2 regions of the Rummeliibacillus sp. TYF005 genome follow, and region 1 is predicted to be linked to the other one. Evidence: riboswitches for the same ligand, from Rfam matches in the RefSeq annotation. Region 1 holds a riboswitch; the other holds the start of a gene.
What was found. A riboswitch is a leader RNA that binds a small molecule or an ion and turns the genes downstream of it on or off. The one in region 1 is predicted to bind FMN.

Region 1 (10,243 bases):
TTAAAAAAGAACTAATTTTTGTTGTGAATATTTCAAATAATTTATACGAATATTTGAAATACTTCGATATAGTAAAATTTGTTAGAATGAGAGGATTAACGTTTTAAACAGAGAATTAAATGGAAAGGGAGATGAAAATATGGAATCGTTTAAACCGATTAAGAGAAGTAGAGCCCGTATTTATGTGGGAACTAAATATTATCGAATAAAAAGATATAGCGAATGGTGGTTTGGTTCTCAAAAATATGTCACTAGAAAAAGTAAAGAAAATCCACTACAAAATGTAATTTTTTCACATAAAACCTTATTGTTACGAAAACTTAAAGATGTAGATATGTGGTTACAGCATAATAAGGTTAAAAATTTGAAAATCGCAACAGAAAAACTAAATCAAATCGTTATTCGTCCTGGTGAAACCTTTTCCTATTGGAAACTACTCGGAAATACAACAAAAAGAAAAGGGTATGTAGATGGGATGGTGTTACATTATGGAAAAGTTCAATTAGGTGTTGGAGGTGGCCTCTGTCAACTATCAAATTTAATCTATTGGATTACTTTACATACGCCATTAACAATTACAGAAAGACATCGACATAGTTATGATGTTTTTCCAGATTCTAATAGAACTCAGCCTTTTGGAAGCGGTGCTACATGTGCTTTTAACTATCTCGATTTGCAAATAACAAATGAAACATCTAATATATACCAACTAGTTGTATATTTAACTGATACACATCTTGTAGGGGAATGGCGTTCAGAAACTCCAGCAATTCGTACTTATAAATTGTTCGAAAAAGAACATAAGATTACGCTTGAAAATTGGGGAGGATATATGAGGCACAATCGAATACATCGTAAAGTATATAATATGAACAAAGAACAAATTGATGACGAGTTTATAACAGAAAATCATGCGATTATGATGTATAACCCATTATTGGTGGATATTAAAATGTCAGAATATAAATAATGAACTAAATGAAGGCGTTTTCAATGTATTTTGTATAAATATAGTTAATGGTGTACAAAAAAATCTGTTTTATGTAATATTATTCTAGATTCATTATTTAGGAGGATGAGAGGATGGAAAATGTTAAAAAGCAGTTAGAGGCATTAGATTTGCCGGTTATTGCAGCACCTATGTTTTTAGTATCTGGTATTGAACTTGTAGTAGAAGGTTGTAAATCAGGGGTGGTTACGACTTTTCCTTTATTAAACGCTAGAACAAGTGAAGAGTTAGAGCAATGGATGCAAGAAATTATAGCACAATTAGCGGAAGCAAAGGAATCAAATTCAAAAGTTGCTCCATGGGGTGTCAATCTGGTCGTTCATAGATCAAACGATCGTTACGATGCTGATGTCGAACTTATCAAGAAATATCAGCCTCCAATTGTAATTACATCATTAGGAAAACCTACTGATATCGCGAAAGTTGTACATGAATATGGTGGATTGGTATTTTCTGATGTTATTAGTATCAAACATGCAAAAAAAGCTGCTGAAGCGGAGATTGATGGTTTAATCCTTGTATGTAATGGTGCCGGAGGACATGGTGGAACTTTAAATCCAATGGCTTTTGTACATGAAGTAAAACAATTTTTTGACGGGCTTATTATTTTATCAGGTTCTATATCACATGGACAAGATATTTTGGCTGCACAAGTAATAGGTGCAGATCTTGCCTATATGGGCACACGCTTTATCGCAACTGAGGAATCAATTGCAAGTCAAGCATATAAAGAGATGCTACTTGAAGCCCAAGCGGCAGATATCATTTACACAGATAAAATTAGCGGCGTTAATGCAAACTTTATCGTTCAAAGTGTACTAAACGCTGGACTTAACCCAAATAGTTTGGAAAAACCGAAAGAGCTTGAAATTGTACACAAAGCGGATGGAGCCAAAGCTTGGAAAGATATTTGGAGTGCAGGGCATGGTGTCGGAGGTATAAATGAGATCTTACCTGTATCAAAGCTAGTGGAAAAGTTAAACGCAGAGTATCAAGACAGTATTCAAAAAGTCATAACAAAACAACAGAAGAAAGTTAGTTTATAAATATACTTTGACTGAAATGCTTGATAGAACAAATAGGAAAAGAGGCATTCCAAACGTACCGGGATGCCTCTTTTCCTATTTGAGATTTTACGATGGTGCTAGTATTAAAAATCATAATCATAAAGGGTATATCTAAAAAACGCTTTTTTGAATTAATTTCTTACTTTCTTTTCATAACTTTCATTTTTTCTTTCATATCTGCATTAGTTTGATTGGATTCAATAATTTTTTGTAGAGCTTTATTGTAAGTAAAACGATTTTGTGTGCTTGTTTGTAAATATTCTTCTGTTAAAATTGGATACTTGATATAACAAATGGAGATTGCCCACGCAACAGCCATTTGTGTATAAAACTTACCATTTTGAATCGAGTCCAGTACCTTTAAAGTCTGTTGAATATAATGTTCATCAACAAAATAGTTCAATAACATTACTGCTGCAAATCTAGCCTCATATTCATTTTTTGAAGAGGCATACGGAAGTAAAAATTCCCATACTTCATTTTGATGATTTTTTGTACATTTTAAGCCACTACAGAAACTATCACATACTGACCAGTTATCAATACTGGGTATGAATTGTTTTATATATTTTAATTGCTCATCAAAATCCAACTTTGCATAACCAATGACCATTCCTCTTAGCATTTTCTCCTCAAAAAATAGATCCTGACTTAAATTTGAATTTAAGTATGTATGAGCGTCCCTTTTCGCGATTTCTTTCGCTATATTACGAATAGAAGGAATTCGCACTCCAATTATTGTTTCCTTATCTACTGTAGGCAGTAACTTCGCGTTAAAATCCCGATAATTTAAATCTTGCAGTTCAATCAAACGTTTTCGTATATTTTGCTGCATCTGATCACTCTTTTCTTTAAATTAGTTCTTTCTTTAAGTTTAACCGATATTCCCAATACTGTATAACTCAATAAAATTGATATTATATAAACCTCGATAGTCTATATAGTTCAAAAAATTTTAGGCAATAAGGCATTAAATGCATTTCTAAGAATGAAACAAATCTACTTATTCATACTATGAGTGAGGTGAACATCAAAAATGACAGACAAGCATCAACAACATATTATTTTCGGTTTCATCATTGTTTTTATTATTGTTGTCATCATCAGTATTAATGTTATTTCAAAAATACAGGAAGAAAGACCATATATTTACCACGGCAAAGATGCACCAATCCCAACAGAACTAAATCCTATTGTCAATGAAAGAAAAGATACTTTAATCCAAAAAGCTGCAAATAAAAATATTTCTGTTGTTATTACCGAAGGGATTCGATCATTTAAAAAACAAGATGAGCTATATCAACAAGGAAGAACTACAAAAGGAAATATAGTAACGAATACAAAAGCGGGTGAATCTTATCATAACTATGGTTTAGCGTTTGATTATGCTTTATTGGATTCAAAAGGAAATATTATTTGGGATACTTCTTATGATGGCAATGGAAATGGAAAGTCTGATTGGTTCGAAGTTGCAGAAATCGGTAAGAAACTGGGATTTGATTGGGGAGGTGATTGGATAAGTTTTAAAGATTATCCACATCTACAAATGACATTTGGTATAAGTATTGAAATGCTAAAAAAAGGATATCGTATAAATGATAAAGTTGTAAAAAGTAATTCAACTCATTATAACAGCGTACAATTCTTCTCCTACAGCGAATATTCGCATTGAAAAAGCTATCTATAAGTATGATATAAAATACTTACAGATAGCTTTTTATTATGATAATTCTAAATGCTTTCGTAACTCGGAAGAAACTTTCTTAATCTCATTTTCATCCATCTTGTAATACCATATTCCATTAATAGTTTCTCCTCCTCCTTTCTCAAAATGTAATTGACGGATCTGTGTAATCGAATCTTTATAGTTTTTTTGTAGTGTTGTCAATTTTTTATTATCATCTAATTATTAGTGATAAAAACACCATAAATAAAATACATAAGAATGAAAAATAGTAAAAGTTCATAGAATTATAAATATAAGCGTATTTAATATTCAATCTGTAAAGGTGGATTGTACATGAATATATTATTGACATTTATAGCGAGCGGGCTATTCTTCATTCTTACATTTATAGTAGATACCCTTGGTGCAAAGTTGATCTTTTTATTCATTGCCTTTTTATTATTTAAATGGGGATCACATCAGATTCAATTAATTGAAAATGGAAAAGAAGAGGAAATAAAAAAGGAAACCGAAAAATTACTTCAGGAATTTATTCACTCACAATCGACAATTTCTGATGATTATCTAAATGCATTATTACTAGATGAAGCTTCCCAAACGTTATTTATTGCAACCAGAGAAAATCTTGAGACTGGCTTTGACGTAAAGGAGTTTCTCTTTAATGAAATATACGAATCTTCTATAGAAGAAGATGGAAAACAAATTGCTTTAATATCAAGGGGTGGTTTACTGGGAGGAACGTTACTTGATGATGGTGGTAACTCATTAGTATATATAATGGAGCCAGAAAATAATAAGAAAAATGATACAGAAGAAACTGAAGACATTTCAAAAGATATTGTTTCAAAACTAAGTTTAAAATTAGTCGTAGATGACTTGGCTAGTCCTATTATTGAGTATGTCTTTTTAGAAAGTGAAGAGAAAATTGATAAAGATTCAGATGAGTACAAAGATGCGGCAAAGGAATGTAAAAAATGGCATCAAATGATTAGTGTTCTGATTAAACGTCATGATTTATTGAATAAAGTGATCATTAAACGTTACGAGGATACTAATAACGTAATATAAATAAAGACTATTAAATATTTCTTTGAAAAAATTTAAAAATTCTACTGTAATTTTAAAAAAAGAGTGTTATACTTTCCACATAGATGAATAATCCTTCGGGGTCGGGTGAAAATCCCAATCGACGGTGATGAAGAAATTCTAAGCCCGTGAGCCTTTATAGGCAGGATTTGGTGTAATTCCAAAGCCGACAGTATAGTCTGGATGAGAGAAGGATGTATGGAATGCTTATTGCTTATGGAATCTATTTATGTTCTATAGGTTTATTTAGCAATGTTTAAATTCAAACTTCCAATCCACCCCGTAGAGTAAATCTATGGGGTTTTCTTTTTAAAGAAAACCATTTAACAATTTTATAGTAATGTCCTTCGGGGTCGGGTGAAAATCCCAATCGACGGTGATGAAGAAATTCTAAGCCCGTGAGCCTTTATAGGCAGGATTTGGTGCAATTCCAAAGCCGACAGTATAGTCTGGATGGGAGAAGGACGATGTGTAATGGTAATTCTTATGAAGTTGTAGGCATAAGTTTATTTCATAATACCATTTATTACATAATCTCCCGTAAACTCCTAAGGAATAAACTCTTTAGGAGTTTTCTTTTTGGAAAGTTTATAGAATTTGGAGTGATTCAAATGACCGATGAATTTTACATGAATTTTGCGCTTCAATTGGCAAAAGTGACTGAAGGACAAACCAATCCCAATCCTGTTGTCGGTGCCGTCATTGTAAAAAATCAAGAAATCGTTGGTTTTGGAGCTCATCTTAAAGCGGGTACTCCTCATGCAGAAGTAAATGCATTGCAAATGGCAGGAGAAAGGGCAAATGGAAGCACCGTTTATGTAACGCTAGAGCCATGTAGTCATTATGGGAGGACACCTCCATGTGCGCACGCGCTCGTAAAAGCTAGCGTTAAAAGAGTGGTTATTGCTTCTTTGGATCCAAATCCAATTGTTGCTGGAAAAGGTGTTACCATTTTAAAAAATGCTGGAATCGAGGTAACTACAGGTATCTTAGAAGACAAAGCTAATCAGTTAAATGAAGCTTTCTTTCACTTTATTCAAAATGAGGTCCCTTATGTAACACTAAAACAAGCAATTACGTTAGATGGGAAATTAGCAACGGAAAATAATGGTAGAGAAGCAATTACAGGTCTAGAAGTACAATATGATGTTCATAGAGATCGCGAGTCAAACGATGCCATACTTGTAGGGATTGGTACGATTTTAGCTGATAATCCAAGCTTAACCAATCGATTGGGTAATACAAAAAAACAACCAATAAGAGTGATATTAGATACAAGTCTGAATATGCCAGACAATGCAAAAGTAGTTACAGAAGATATAACAGATACTCTCATTTTTGTTGGTTCAGAAGTATCGGAGGAAAAGGTCAAAAGCTTCTCACAAGAACATGTTGAGATTATTCAAATTGAAAAACCAACTATTTCTATAAAAGAAGTATTAAAAGAACTTGGCAAACGTAATATTATGAAGCTTTATGTTGAGGGGGGCAGCAAGGTAAATGCAAGTTTCTTAAAATCAGGATATGTCAATCAACTAATCACATACATTGCACCCAAGATCATTGGTAGAAATAATGCTGTTAATATGATCGGAGATTTAAATATTCATCATATAAAAGATGCATATCCGCTTAAATTTAAAAACGTTGAAATGATTGGTAAAGATATCAAAATTACTTCTGTACCGAAATGAGGTTGTTATATGTTTACTGGAATTGTTGAAGAATTAGGGGTAATAAAAACAATAAAAAATGAACCAAAAAGTATGCAGTTAACGATTGAATCGAAAAAGGTTATAGAAGATATACATTTAGGAGACAGTATCGCAATCAATGGTGTCTGCTTAACAGTTATTTCTTTTTCAACTAAACAATTTACTGTAGATGTTATGCCTGAGACTGTTAAAGCTACAAATATTCACGCTTTACAAACGGGCCAAGTCGTTAACTTAGAAAGAGCGATGCCCGCAAATGGCAGATTTGGCGGACATTTTGTGTCAGGTCACGTAGACGGTACCGGTATAATACTGAGAAAAAGAAAATTGGCGAATGCAGTTTATGTAGATATAGGAATTAGTAAAGAGCTAAGTAAATTTTGTATGATGAAAGGTTCTATCGCGATTGATGGTATTAGCTTAACTATTTTCGATGTAAAACCAACACAAATAACGGTTTCGTTAATTCCACATACATTTGATCAAACGATATTAGGAATAAAAAAAGAACAAGAAGTTGTCAATATTGAAAATGATTTACTCGGCAAATATATAATCCATCATTTAGAAAGAAAAGATGAAAAATCAAGTATTACATTAGATTTCTTAAAAGAAAATGGATTTTAAAGGGGTGAAAGTAAATGTTTAATACAATCAAGGAAGCAATAGAAGACTTAAAAAGAGGGAAAATAATCATTGTGGTGGATGATGAAAATCGTGAGAACGAAGGCGATTTTCTTGTATTAGCTGAATTTGCTACACCAGAAAACATTAATTTTATGGCCAAATATGGTCGCGGTCTAATTTGTACACCAATGTCTAAAAAACTAGCAACACAACTTGAATTGAATCCGATGGTCGAAAATAATACGGATAATCACCAAACTGCATTTACTGTCAGCGTTGACTACAAGACGACTGAGACAGGAATAAGTGCATATGAACGATCTGAAACAATTCTCCAATTGATTAATCGCAAATCAATTGGAGCAGATTTCCGTCGACCTGGACATGTATTTCCATTAATTGCAAAGGAAAACGGTGTCTTTGAGAGACAAGGTCATACAGAAGCTGCAGTAGATTTTGCAAAACTTTGTGGTTCGGAACCAGCGGGAGTTATTTGTGAAATCATGTTAGATAACGGCAAAATGGCAAGAGTTCCACAATTATATGAAATTGCAAAGGAACATAACTTAACCTTTGTTACTATTGCTGATTTAATACGTTACCGAAAGGAAACAGAAACAATTGTTGAAAGGGTGGCTTCCGTTAAACTACCAACATCATTTGGAGAATTTCAAATGATTGGTTATTCAAATCAATTAAATGATAAAGAACATGTTGCAATTATTAAGGGAAAACCTCAAAACGAAGAAGCACCACTTGTTCGAATTCATTCGGAATGTTTGACTGGTGATGTTTTTCATTCAAAACGCTGTGATTGTGGACCACAATTACAAAAATCACTAGAAATAATAGAAGAAGCTGGCAATGGAATTGTGCTATATATGCGTCAAGAAGGAAGAGGGATTGGCCTTCTAAACAAATTAAAAGCCTATGAATTGCAAGAACAAGGTTTCGATACTGTAGAAGCCAACATTCATCTTGGATTTCCTGCAGAAATGCGGGATTATAGCATAAGTGCACAAATGTTGCGGGATTTGGGAATTGAAAAAATTCGTTTAATGACCAATAATCCTGCCAAAATCGAAGGAATAACGAAGTATGGTATTCAAGTTGTCGAACGAGTACCTGTAGAAATTGAAGCTGAACCAGAAAATGAAAAATATTTGCACACAAAAAAAGAAAAAATGAGACATATCTTAGCATAGGAGTGAATGGAAATGGGAAAAACATTTGAAGCACAATTAATCGGAACAGGTTTGAAAATTGGTATTGTCGTTGGAAGATTCAATGAATTTTTAACTGGAAAACTATTGTCAGGAGCAATGGATGGCTTAAAGCGTCATGGTGTAGATGAGGAAGATATTGATGTTGCATGGGTTCCTGGAGCATTTGAGGTGCCATTTATCGCAAAAAAAATGGCGGAGACAAAAAAATACGATGCCATTATAGGTTTAGGTACAGTGATTCGAGGTGCAACATCTCATTATGATTATGTTTGTAACGAAGCGGCAAAAGGTATTGCAAATGTAGGTTTAACATCTGGCGTACCAGTCATGTTCGGCATCGTTACTACAGAAAATATTGAACAAGCCATCGAACGATCTGGCACAAAATCAGGAAATAAAGGTTATGATGCTGCCGTATCTGCAATTGAAATGGCTAATTTAAATCACATGTTCGATTAATATAAAAATTTTTAATTTAGTGTATAAAAGAAACGGTACGAGCTATACTATAAAAGATTTCACTTAACAAATCCTTTCATAAACAGGAGGGGTTAACCGATGGGTGAACCAAGTCCAGGTGAGCACTATAGCTCATAGTAGATTAAAGCGTTAAACATTCTCAATCTAATGAAACGGAGTGAAGTCCCGTGGATCAGGTCTGAGTAATTTAGCGATTGCAAGACTTTTTTAAACATCATGAAGGATTCGTAAATCTAACATGATTGGGAGGGAGAATTCGATGGGTGATCCGCCAAAAAAGCGATAATTACTCAGAGAGTTCATAACTCTGGGCGAGATTAAAAAGTTAATATCTCATTTCTAATGAAACGGAGAGTGAAGTCCCGTGGATCAGGTTTGAGTTTAAAGCGAAAGCTTAACGTTTTAATCGTCATAAAGGATAACATCTTTTATGATCAGGATGTTGAATGGTTAAAGAGTAAGTAGAACTTTAGTTCTTAATTCTCAATAATATTCTTCTACTGTGAGCTGCTTTAAAAAGTTAGGTCCAAGGTGAATGCTTCGTGCAGGAGTCTTAGATATATGCAAAGCTAAAATAACATTTAATCGATATGAAGGATAAAGTGAAATCAGACCCGGAATTAATTTTCCGGGTTTTTCATTTTCATTTAAAATTACTTTCGTTTTTCTATTTATAGTTATACATAATAATTTCCGACATTTACGATAAATTATTTAAAGGAAAAATTTCACTTTAGGCGAAATTTTAATAGTAATGATGTAATTGGAGGAGGTTTAGTTTGAAACGCTTTTTGGATTATGTCACTTGGGTTATTATAATAGCTTTTTCAATTTATATGGCTTTACGATTTCGTGTATATTTGGGAAAAGAAGCAGAAATTTCTTTTGATAATAAACAAATAATGATATTTAACCTAATTTTTCCGATTTTCGTAGGGATTTTATTACGATTACCTAAATTTCTTAAGGAGAAAAAAGGCAAAAAGAAATGGCGCATGGATTGGATAAAATTAATCGTTATTGCATTACCAGCTTTGTATTTTTTACTACTACCTTATTTGAGTTATTCGAGCTTCGGTGATAAGTTAGTATTTACAAATCAAATTTTAGCATTAGGTGATACTACAATTATGTTCACTATAATTGCTGGAATCGTTTTTGGATATGTACTAACGGATAGTGTGAATTTCTAATTAGGCATAAACTGAAAAGTAAGAGCCATACTAAAAAAGATTTCACTATGAAATCCAACATGATTAGGAGGGAAGAACATTATGGGGAAACCGGACCACTTAGATCCAAAGTCTCAAAAGGTTCATCAACTCTGGACTAGAATAAAACATTCA
Region 2 (10,243 bases), on a different contig from region 1:
ATGAGGCTGATTTCACTTATGTTGATAAAAATGGTGCACAACAAGAAATCACTTATAATACACCAGCACTATTCGGTATGCACCAATATGAACTAAAATCATCTGGTAAGATGGAACCTTTAGCTGAAATGCCAGCTATTGTTAATGCGAAGAAACTTACTACTGTTGTATGGTCTGTTCTAGTAGGTACAATTTTATATGCTTTACTTCGACTATTATTACGAAAATCTATTTCTAGATTTATACAACCGCTTGCTAATCGCGCAAATTTACAATTATTAGATGAAATAGGTTACCGTTCTGTTTTAATTGGTTTCCCAGTATTTACATTAGGAGCATTGATTTTTGCTATGATTTGGGCACAAGAAGCTTGGTCAAGATTCTGGGGTTGGGATCCAAAAGAAGTATGGGCATTAATTACTTGGTTGTTCTATGCAGCTTTTCTTCACTTACGATTATCCAAAGGATGGCAAGGTGAAAAATCTGCTTGGCTTGCAGTAATAGGATTTGTCATTATTATGTTTAACCTTGTTGCTGTTAACTTAATCATTGCTGGTTTACACTCATATGCAGGTTAACTTATTTTGAATTATTAAAAGCCTTTTCCAACTATGAGGGAAAGGCTTTTCTTTTCAATTAATAAGTATGATTGTACAATAGGATTAAAGAGAATTGGGAGGCATTACTGTGACTGAACAAATTTCAATTTTAGTAGTAGACGATGAAGATCGTATTCGTCGTTTATTGAAAATGTATTTAGAACGTGAAGGTTATGAAGTTGATGAAGCGGAAAATGGCGAAGAAGCTGTTGAAAAAGCTTTAACAAATGATTATCATTGTATCTTATTAGATATTATGATGCCTGAAAAGGACGGTTTAGAAGTTTGCCAAGAAGTACGTGATAAAAAGACTACACCTATTATCTTACTTACTGCAAAAGGAGAAGAATCTAATAGAGTGCAAGGTTTTGAAATCGGGGCAGATGATTATATTGTAAAACCATTCAGCCCAAGAGAAGTAGTATTACGCGTTAAAGCAATTTTACGCCGTTCTGCTGCGTTCTCCCCAATTAATGTTGCTTCATCTTCAAAAGATTTAGTGGTTTTTCCTCATTTAACAATTGATCATGATGCGCATCGTGTTTCTGCGGATGGGGTAGAAGTTAATTTAACACCTAAAGAATATGAATTATTGTATTTCTTAGCGAAAGCACCAGATAAAGTATTTGATCGTGAGCAACTTTTGAAAGAAGTATGGCATTATGATTTCTTTGGAGATTTACGTACGGTAGATACTCATGTTAAGCGTTTACGTGAGAAACTAAATCGTGTATCCGAAAACGCAGCAAAAATGATTGTAACTGTATGGGGCGTTGGCTATAAATTTGAGGTAGTCAATGATTAGAATATCGAACAGTGTTGTCGGGAAGCTATGGGTAACCATTTTGCTTCTCGTTTCATTTGTGCTATTTGTTTTTACAGTATTAATGTTAGAGTTCTTATCTAAATACCATACACAACAATCAGAAGCGTTACTTCGTCAAGAAGCTACAACTATAGCTAGAGTAGTTGATGATCATGAAACGACCGCAGCAACAAAGTCTATTATTAATGATATTCTAAGTGATGAAACAAACGCAGTCATTGCGGATGCACCTGGAAAAGTTGCATATTCATTGCAAGAAGGGTTAAACCAAGAAAAGATTAAAAACAATATCATAAGTGAAAAGGCCTTTGAGAAAGTTTTTGTCTCAGATGATCCTGTAGTCAAAGAAATGATGTTACCATCTTCAACTGAGAAGGATCATGTTGAATCCTATATCGTAATGGCTTTTCCTTTAAACGTGGAAAAGATGAATCATGGAGTAGTGTATATCTATCAAAGTCCTGACGCAATTCATAGGACTTCAAAGGAAACAACTAAAATCGTCTTTCTATCTGCGACGATTGCATTTGTTTTAACTACTTTCTTTGCATTTTTCCTATCTACACGTATAACATCCCCTCTTCGTAAAATGCGTGAAGCTGCTTTTGAACTAGCTAAAGGTAATTTTGATAAAAAAGTTCCTGTATTACAAAACGATGAAATAGGCCAATTAGGAACTGCCTTTAACCAAATGGGACGTCAGTTAAAACATCATATGGAAGTCATTAGTCAAGAAAAAGAACAATTATCTAGTATTTTAACATCAATGACTGATGCAGTTATAACTTTTAATAGTGATCGCTCTGTGATTTTGAGCAACCCCCCTGCAGAATTGTTATTGCAAAAATGGTTCTTCAATAAAGGATCTGACAGTGAACGTCCAATACCAGAAGAGATATATCATATGTTAGACCATGTTATAGATATGGAAGAAGAACTTCAGGAAGAGTTAGAATTAGATGGAACGTATTTTATGATTTCAATCAGTCCACTGTATAGTGGAGATTCGGTCCGAGGAGCAGTTGCGGTATTACGTGATAAAACGGAAGAACATCGCTTAGATAAGTTGCGTTCAGACTTTATCGCAAATGTATCACATGAATTGAGGACACCAATCGCTATGTTACAAGGATATAGTGAAGCAATCATAGATGATGTCGTTTCAAGTGAAGAAGAACGTAATGAAATGATTAAAATCATTTATGATGAATCACAACGAATGGGAAGATTGGTTACTGATTTATTAGATTTAGCTCGAATGGAATCGGGTAATATAACTTTATACAAAGATATAGTACCTATTACGCCTGTATTTGAAAGAATAACACAAAAATTTGTACAGGCAGCTAAAGAAAAGAAAATAGAGTTGAAATATTCTTCTACTTTTGATGACAACATTCAAATTTCTTTAGACGAAGATCGAATTGAACAAGTCTTAACAAACTTAATCGATAATGCAATACGTCATACGCAAGAAAATGGTACCGTAGAAGTAATTGTTGACCAACAAGTTTCCTATGCTCGTATCCAAGTGAAGGATAATGGTGCTGGTATACCTAAAGAAGATTTAGATTATGTATTTGAACGCTTTTATAAAGCGGATAAAGCAAGAACTAGGGGCAAAGGTGGTACGGGATTAGGGCTAGCAATTGCCAAAAATATAGTTGAAGCCCATAAAGGACGTATTACAGTCGAAAGTGAAGTTGATGTTGGAACGAGCTTTATTTTCTTCTTACCCCTTGAAATAAATTAATACGTATTAGAATATAGTGTTTAGATGAAAAGGCGAGTAATTCGGGTTGCAATTATTCGCCTTTTTCGAATATGAAAAACAAAAATCATATTATTCCTGTGGGAATTATTTATTTTTGAAAATTAGAGAATAAAAGCTTTACAAAATCTTCTTTTTTTTATATAGTTACATTGTAATCAAAATAATATGATTCATCTTCGGGGCAGGGTGAAATTCCCGATCGGCGGTATTAGAGACTAACAATGACTCTTGAGCCCGCGAGCCGTAAAGGCAGGACATGGTGAGAATCCAAGGCCGACAGTATAGTCTGGATGGGAGAAGGTGAAGGTACGGTCGTCTATTAACTATACTATTTTATAGTATAGTAGTGACGTTTATTTGACTATGCCTAGTTCTCCCTTAAGCTTATACGCTTAAGGGTTTTTTATTGCATATCATGAGCCGGACCTCTCCTCTTTTTGAAGTGAATCGACAAAAGGAGAGAATAAGATGAAAAACACAAAGTTACAAAAGATGGTCTCAATCGGGATGTTAAGTGCAATCTCATTTGTATTAATGATTTTTAATTTCCCACTTCCAGCTTTTCCAAGTTATTTAGAAGTAGATTTTAGTGATGTTCCAGCTCTTATGGCAGCTATTACAATGGGGCCAGTTGCGGGAATTGTTGTTGAATTTATTAAAAATGTATTGAATTGGTTTTATGTTGGAAGTCCAACAGGTGTTCCGGTAGGACAAATAGCGAACTTTACTACAGGTATATTATTTATCATGCCAGTGTATTTTATTTTTAAACGTTTAACATCTGCAAAAGGTTTAACGACTGGTTTAGTTTTAGGAACTATTACGATGGCAGTTGGAATGAGTGTTCTTAACTATTTCTTGTTTATGCCAATGTACAATTATTTCTTAAACGTACCTACTGAAACAGGAGCAGCTCTAACAAAATCAATCGTTACGTTTGTTTTACCTTTTAATATTATTAAGGGAGCTATAGTTACGGCAATTATGTTATTGTTATTTTCAAGCTCCAAGAATTGGATTGCCAAACAACGAAAACATTTTATTAACTCATAATTAATATAAATTTTAAAGATTACCTAGATGATTAAATAATTATTTAGGTAATCTTTTTATTTCCCGGGAAAACAATAGATATTGCTCTTAATCTATTAATCAAATTATAAGTTTTAGAAACTATTAGATTTAGTTTGCAAATACTAATTCTTAAATATATAATTTTTATACTATTTTGTGTTACAACATAGATATCGTAAAGTAAGTTTCAAGAGAGGATACAATAAAATGATTTTACAAGGTATTTTACAGCTTCAAATTATGAAAGGACCCAATTTACTTTATATAGATGATGAGCCGCTAGCCAAGAAGTTATTGCAATTTGATGGTAAACAAGTGAAGGTCCATATGAAATTACCTAAAGTAGAAAAAGAAGTTTCTGGCTTAGCAGAGATTTTTTTCTTTGAAGGAAAAGATGGATACGGTGGCGATAAGTTTACCAATGATTTTGATGTTGATGAATTTGATTGTATTGAATGGTTGTCTAATTTTGATCGAGAACAGATTACAATCACCATTGAATAATTAGTAAAATTAAAGAAAAACTCTTTCATAAATTTGAAAGAGTTTTTCTTTAATCCTTTTTATAATAATCTAATATGAATTGTTGGAATTGTTTTGTGGCAGGAGATAAGTATCGGCCTTCTGACCAAGCCATACCAATAACACGTTCAAGTTTTAAATCGCTTATGTGTATTTTAGCTATTCTTTTTGTATTAATCTCTTCACCATCCGGGAGAATGGAAACACCTAGTCCAGCAGCTACAAAGCCAGCTACTGTTGCTACTTCATCACCTTCAAATGTAATCGTTGGTGTAAAGTGGGCTTTTTTAAAAATACTATCTAATTGAATTCTTAATGCATATCCTTTTTTTAATAATACAAATGTTTCGTTTGTTAATTCTTTTAAAGTTATTGAACTACGACTAGCAAAAGGATGTCCAATAGGCACAATTGCAAACAACTCTTCACGCCAAAGCTCTTTCCATTGAATTGGTTTTTCAACTTCCATATCTGCTATTAAACAAAGATCAAGCTCACCTGATTGTAATTGTTTAAGCTGCAAATGCGTGTGGTTTTGTTTTAAATTAAAATGTATATCTTGATGTAGTTTTCTAAAATGCATGATTAAATCTGGTACGATATTTGTACCTAATGTATGTAAAAAACCAAGTGAAACTTCACCGCGATTTGGATCGACAAGTTCTTGAATTTCATGTAGTCCATCCCGGTACTCTCTCATTATATTATGCACACGTTTTAAGAATATTTCTCCGTAGCGGTTTAAAGAAATTGAACGTCCTTGTCGTTCAAATAAAGGAACGCCTAGTTCATCTTCTAATCTGGCTATTGAGCGACTAAGTGCTGGTTGAGAAATGGATAGTTGCTCTGCAGCTTTCGTCATATGTTGAATCTTCGCTAGTACTTCGAAGTATTCTAGCTGTTGCCATTCCATTTATTTTCGCTCCTTCAATCATGCATTTTTTCATCATATTGCTAATAATCATAAAAAACAATATCAATGAAGTCAATAAAAAGACACTGTGAAATAGTCAACAGTGTCTTTTTATTGTGCTTTCATAAATGTAACAGTTCGATCATCTGAATCATATAAACACCATTCTCTATTTTCAATGACTGCACCAACGTTGACTCCGTACTTTTTATTCTTTAAATAAATAGGTTGTCCATATTGAAAAGCTTTTTTTGTTCCTTTTCTATATAGTGCAGCATCATGACTATGACCGAAGAATACAATTGATGCATCTATTTGTTCCAAAAAGGGCTTCCAATCAGATGACCATTTAAATTGATGCCCGTGAATGATTTCAGCTCCTTCTATTTTGATATATTCTGGTAATGTCAAAAATAAATCTAAACCAGTTACTTTCATAATCCGTTCTTCTTGATTGCCTCTTACAGATGGGAATTGTAAAAGTTGTTTAAACTCATCCGAATATTCAGCTGCCTCTTCAAAAGGAATGCTATTAAGAGCTTTTGCCTTTTTCTTTCCTATTCGACATTCGTATAAATCACCTAACCCAATGATTTCAGCATTTTTTGCATTTAAACGAATGTCATCAAGTACAGCTTTTGTATCCTCAACGCTACTATGAAGATCACCAAGTATAGCATATTGCATCTATTAACAGTCCTTTCCAAAAATATATGAAAAAGTTTATCATAAGATTTGACTTTCTGAAAATATTTTGTTTGAGAAAAAGTGATAATATGTCGAAAGGAGAAATAATATAAAAATATATGACAAATATGTAACAGCGATTACGCTTCGATTAAAACAGGAGAAAAAGACTATACAAAAATATGAATCATGCTATTATTAAATAGAAAGTAAAAATTATACATACTGACAAAAGGAAGAAAAGAGTTGATTTAATTGAATATGCGTTCAAAATGGGGGCGCACAGCAGTTGTTACCCTTGCCCTAACTTGCGGCTTTATGTATACCGCTGAACCAGCGCAAGTTAATGCAAAAACTTCAGCGCAAATGATACAGAAAAAAGCTTTAATAGATAAAAAGATTAAGAAATTAAATGGAGAAATAAAACATTTAAAAAAACAACTTGATAAAAAACAAGAAGAATATGAAAAAACAGTAAAAGAAATTGACGAAACAAACAAAGATATTAAACTAACAGAAAAAAATATAAAAGAACGTTCGACAATTATTGACGACCGTTTAAAAGCATATCAAAACCAAGATAGTGCGATGAGTCCATATATTGAAGCTATTCTTGGTGCTGATAGTATTGGTGATGCAGTTAGTCGAACTGTTTCAGTTAAGACAATATTAGATGCAGATCAAAACTTATTAGACGATCAAAAAGAAGATAAAGCAAAATTAGCTAAAGAAAGACAAGAATTACAAGAAAAACAATTGAAATTGCAAAAGCAATTCCAAGAAATGCAAGATCAAGAAAATAAATTAGAAACGAAAAAAGCTGAGAATAAAGCGAAATCATTAAAACTGAAAGAACAAATTGCAACAAAAAAACAACAAGAAAAGCTAGAAAGAGAACGTAAAAAACGTGAAGCAGAAGCTAAGCGATTGAAAAAATTACAAGAAAAACAATTCTTAGATGCTAAAAAAGTTAAGGAAGCTAATAAAGCAAAAAAAGCATCTGTAAGTGCTACAAGCAATCCTGTACATACAAATAGTGTAGGCGATGCAGGAAATGGAACAAATGGAGCAAAAGTTACTGATAGTGATCAACAAGCTCCAACCGTTTCTGGCTCAGGCTCTGCAAAGGCAGCTATTGCAGAAGCTAGTAAATATCTTGGTCGTTCTTATGTATGGGGTGGAAGTAACCCATCTACTGGTTTTGACTGTTCAGGTTTAACGCAATGGTCCTTTAAACAAGCTGGTATATCACTTCCTCGTACAGCAGCACAACAATATTTAGCTACGAAGAAGGTTAGTGCAAGTGAAGCTAAAGCTGGAGATTTAGTATTCTTTAGTTATGGTTCAGGTATAGCACACGTAGGAATCTATCTTGGTGGCGGAAGAATGCTAGATGCTCAAAATAATGGTGTAGTCAATGAAAGTCTTGATTGGTGGAACAAATACTTAGTAGGATATGGACGTATTTCTGGCGTTAACTAAATACGTTTCATATGATTTAAACCTGCATTTTACGGTGTACTGAAAAATATTTGTTTTATATAAAAGGCAACTTTCTGTTCGCTTTTGAACGGAAAGTTGCCTTTTTTCTATTCTTTTTTACACTGTTTGCATCACAATGGTCTTCATTTGATGAATAACCCCATCTTACAAATGGTCAATCTTCTTTACAGTGACTTTAACAGTTAATGTGTGATCTCCTCCAGTGTATACACCTTCAACTGGACTAACATCGGTATAGTCTCTTCCGGCACATAAAATAATGTGATTCTCAAGTGCTTCAACATCATTTGTAGGATCTAGGCCTAACCATCCAACTCCAGGTACCATTATTTCTACCCAAGCATGTGTTGCTGAATTTCCGATTAAATCATCTTCTTTACCAACATATAAATAACCGCTCATATAACGGGCAGGAATGCCATTAGCACGTAAAACACCAATCATTATATGTGCGTAATCTTGGCAAACGCCGGCTTTTAAGTTATAAGCTTCTTGTGCGGTAGTTTTTACATTTGTGGCAGTTGTATCATATCGAATATTTGTGTGTAAATAAGTCATAAGTGCAAGAGAAAATTCTATTGGATTATTACGATAGCCAATAATATTATTTATATGATGTATTTGTTCTTCTGTTAAATAGGTATATTTCGTTGCTTGTAAGTAGTGTAAATAATGATCCTTAAATAGTTGTGATTGGAAAATATCTTTCATTTTGTTCGAAAAGCTTAACTGATCCATGAGGGGAGCCTTCTGTATACTCACTATAGATGTTGTTTGAATTTCAAGTCTATTATGTTTTTGTGGAATATAAAAATCGGCAGCTGCATTATGCCAAATATCTATATACTCGCGGGTAACTGAGTTTGGCCAAATTTCAATATCATAAAACAGTAACCTTTGGCACTCATTTGTGCGCGGTTTTAGATGTATAGTATTTAAACTTTGCTCAACAGGACTATCATAATCAAAGGTATTTAAATGAGTTATTTTATATTTCATTGAGAATTCTCCTTTGACTGTATAGAGTTACCGGAATTCACTACTAACTTCCAAATTTGCATAGGCTACGTCTAAATAATATACATTTGAAAAAACACTTCCTATTGCAATGCATCTTTTTAGTAAATCCTGTAATAGACTTTTCTGTTGCTCATTCGTCAAGTGTGCATGGTCAACTTCTGTTGCTTGTTGTAAGGCTTGTATTTCTTGCAGTAGGGGATAGATGCGACCATTGACATTATTTTGCTCAATAATCGATAAACTTTGTTTTATATGTTGTATGCAATAGGTAATGGAATGTGTACATGTGACATCACTTAATAAGTATTTCAAAACATGTTCAGTATTACAAATTCTATGTTTTTTTGAATAATCCTCTATAGTCTGTGTCAATTGTAAACTAAAAGTTGCAGAACAATTTCTTACTTCATGTTTTTGTTTTTGAAGTAATTCGTTTAAAATAATCGTTGTTTTCTCTGCGCGTTCAATCCAACGACCAATTTTAAAGAAATGATAGCTTTCATCACGAGACATGAGGGTATTAATAATACCTGCTGATGTAAGGAAAGTATGATTTACCTTTTCAAGAACTTTATTTGCTTCTAATAATGAAAACTTGTTTGTATGTTGATAATCTTTTATAGAAAGATATAGCTCATTCCACTCTTCCCATAGTGCATGTGGAATTATATCACGCGTAATTCTTGCATTTTCACGTACATTAGACGTTGTGTTTATGATCGAGTTTAAATTTTCTTTTGAATAGAGCAAGTAATCACTTAAATTTCGAACTGATAGTCTGTTATATTTGTGAAGAAATTCGTTTGAAGAACCACAAATATTCAAAATTACTTTCCAATCTTCTAAATATGGTATATCATATCCGGATTCCTCCAACATATTTGTAAGCTGGATACGGATGATATTTGCATTAGCTGCTGTTCGTTCACTATAACGTGCCATCCAAAATAATGATCCTGCAACTCTACTTAACATAATGAGCTTCCTCCTTTAATACCCAAGTATCTTTTGCTCCTCCTCCTTGCGAAGAGTTCACGACAAGTGAACCTTCTTTTAAGGCGACTCGCGATAATCCTCCAAGTAAAACATTTGTTTCTTTGCCTTTCATCACAAAAACTCGTAAATCCACATGACAAGGATAGAAACGTTTATTTTGATAGACAGGTGCTCGAGAAAGCTTGATAGTAGGTTGTGCAATGTATTGAGATGGATTTTCCAATATTTTTTCACGGAATTGATCGATTTCTTCAGGTGAGGCATGTGGACCGATTAACATATCATAGCCACCAGAAGCACCTACGTTTTTTACGACTAATTCATGAAGG

Region 2: another riboswitch for FMN. It lies ahead of CW357_RS03020 (ECF transporter S component); the one in region 1 lies ahead of ribD (bifunctional diaminohydroxyphosphoribosylaminopyrimidine deaminase/5-amino-6-(5-phosphoribosylamino)uracil reductase RibD).

The regions. Positions count from the first base shown of each region.
Region 1 covers NZ_ML122555.1:9,381-19,623, reverse strand. The annotation lists gene CW357_RS09130 (VanW family protein) at 140-970, shown strand; gene CW357_RS09125 (NAD(P)H-dependent flavin oxidoreductase) at 1,084-2,055, shown strand; gene CW357_RS09120 (DNA alkylation repair protein) at 2,216-2,911, opposite strand; gene CW357_RS09115 (M15 family metallopeptidase) at 3,113-3,748, shown strand; gene CW357_RS18240 (hypothetical protein) at 3,797-3,964, opposite strand; gene CW357_RS09110 (hypothetical protein) at 4,097-4,831, shown strand; FMN riboswitch at 4,919-5,048, shown strand; FMN riboswitch at 5,189-5,318, shown strand; gene ribD (bifunctional diaminohydroxyphosphoribosylaminopyrimidine deaminase/5-amino-6-(5-phosphoribosylamino)uracil reductase RibD) at 5,461-6,543, shown strand; gene ribE (riboflavin synthase) at 6,553-7,191, shown strand; gene CW357_RS09095 (bifunctional 3,4-dihydroxy-2-butanone-4-phosphate synthase/GTP cyclohydrolase II) at 7,206-8,396, shown strand; gene ribE (6,7-dimethyl-8-ribityllumazine synthase) at 8,409-8,876, shown strand; gene CW357_RS09085 (hypothetical protein) at 9,677-10,090, shown strand; gene CW357_RS09080 (YpzG family protein) at 10,172-10,243, shown strand, end outside.
Region 2 covers NZ_ML122542.1:223,413-233,655, forward strand. The annotation lists gene ccsB (c-type cytochrome biogenesis protein CcsB) at 1-578, shown strand, start outside; gene CW357_RS03010 (response regulator transcription factor) at 688-1,404, shown strand; gene CW357_RS03015 (ATP-binding protein) at 1,397-3,178, shown strand; FMN riboswitch at 3,368-3,505, shown strand; gene CW357_RS03020 (ECF transporter S component) at 3,668-4,252, shown strand; gene CW357_RS03025 (hypothetical protein) at 4,481-4,777, shown strand; gene CW357_RS03030 (LysR family transcriptional regulator) at 4,827-5,708, opposite strand; gene CW357_RS03035 (metallophosphoesterase family protein) at 5,820-6,395, opposite strand; gene CW357_RS03040 (C40 family peptidase) at 6,657-7,877, shown strand; gene CW357_RS03045 (transglutaminase family protein) at 8,043-8,897, opposite strand; gene CW357_RS03050 (alpha-E domain-containing protein) at 8,925-9,893, opposite strand; gene CW357_RS03055 (circularly permuted type 2 ATP-grasp protein) at 9,883-10,243, opposite strand, start outside.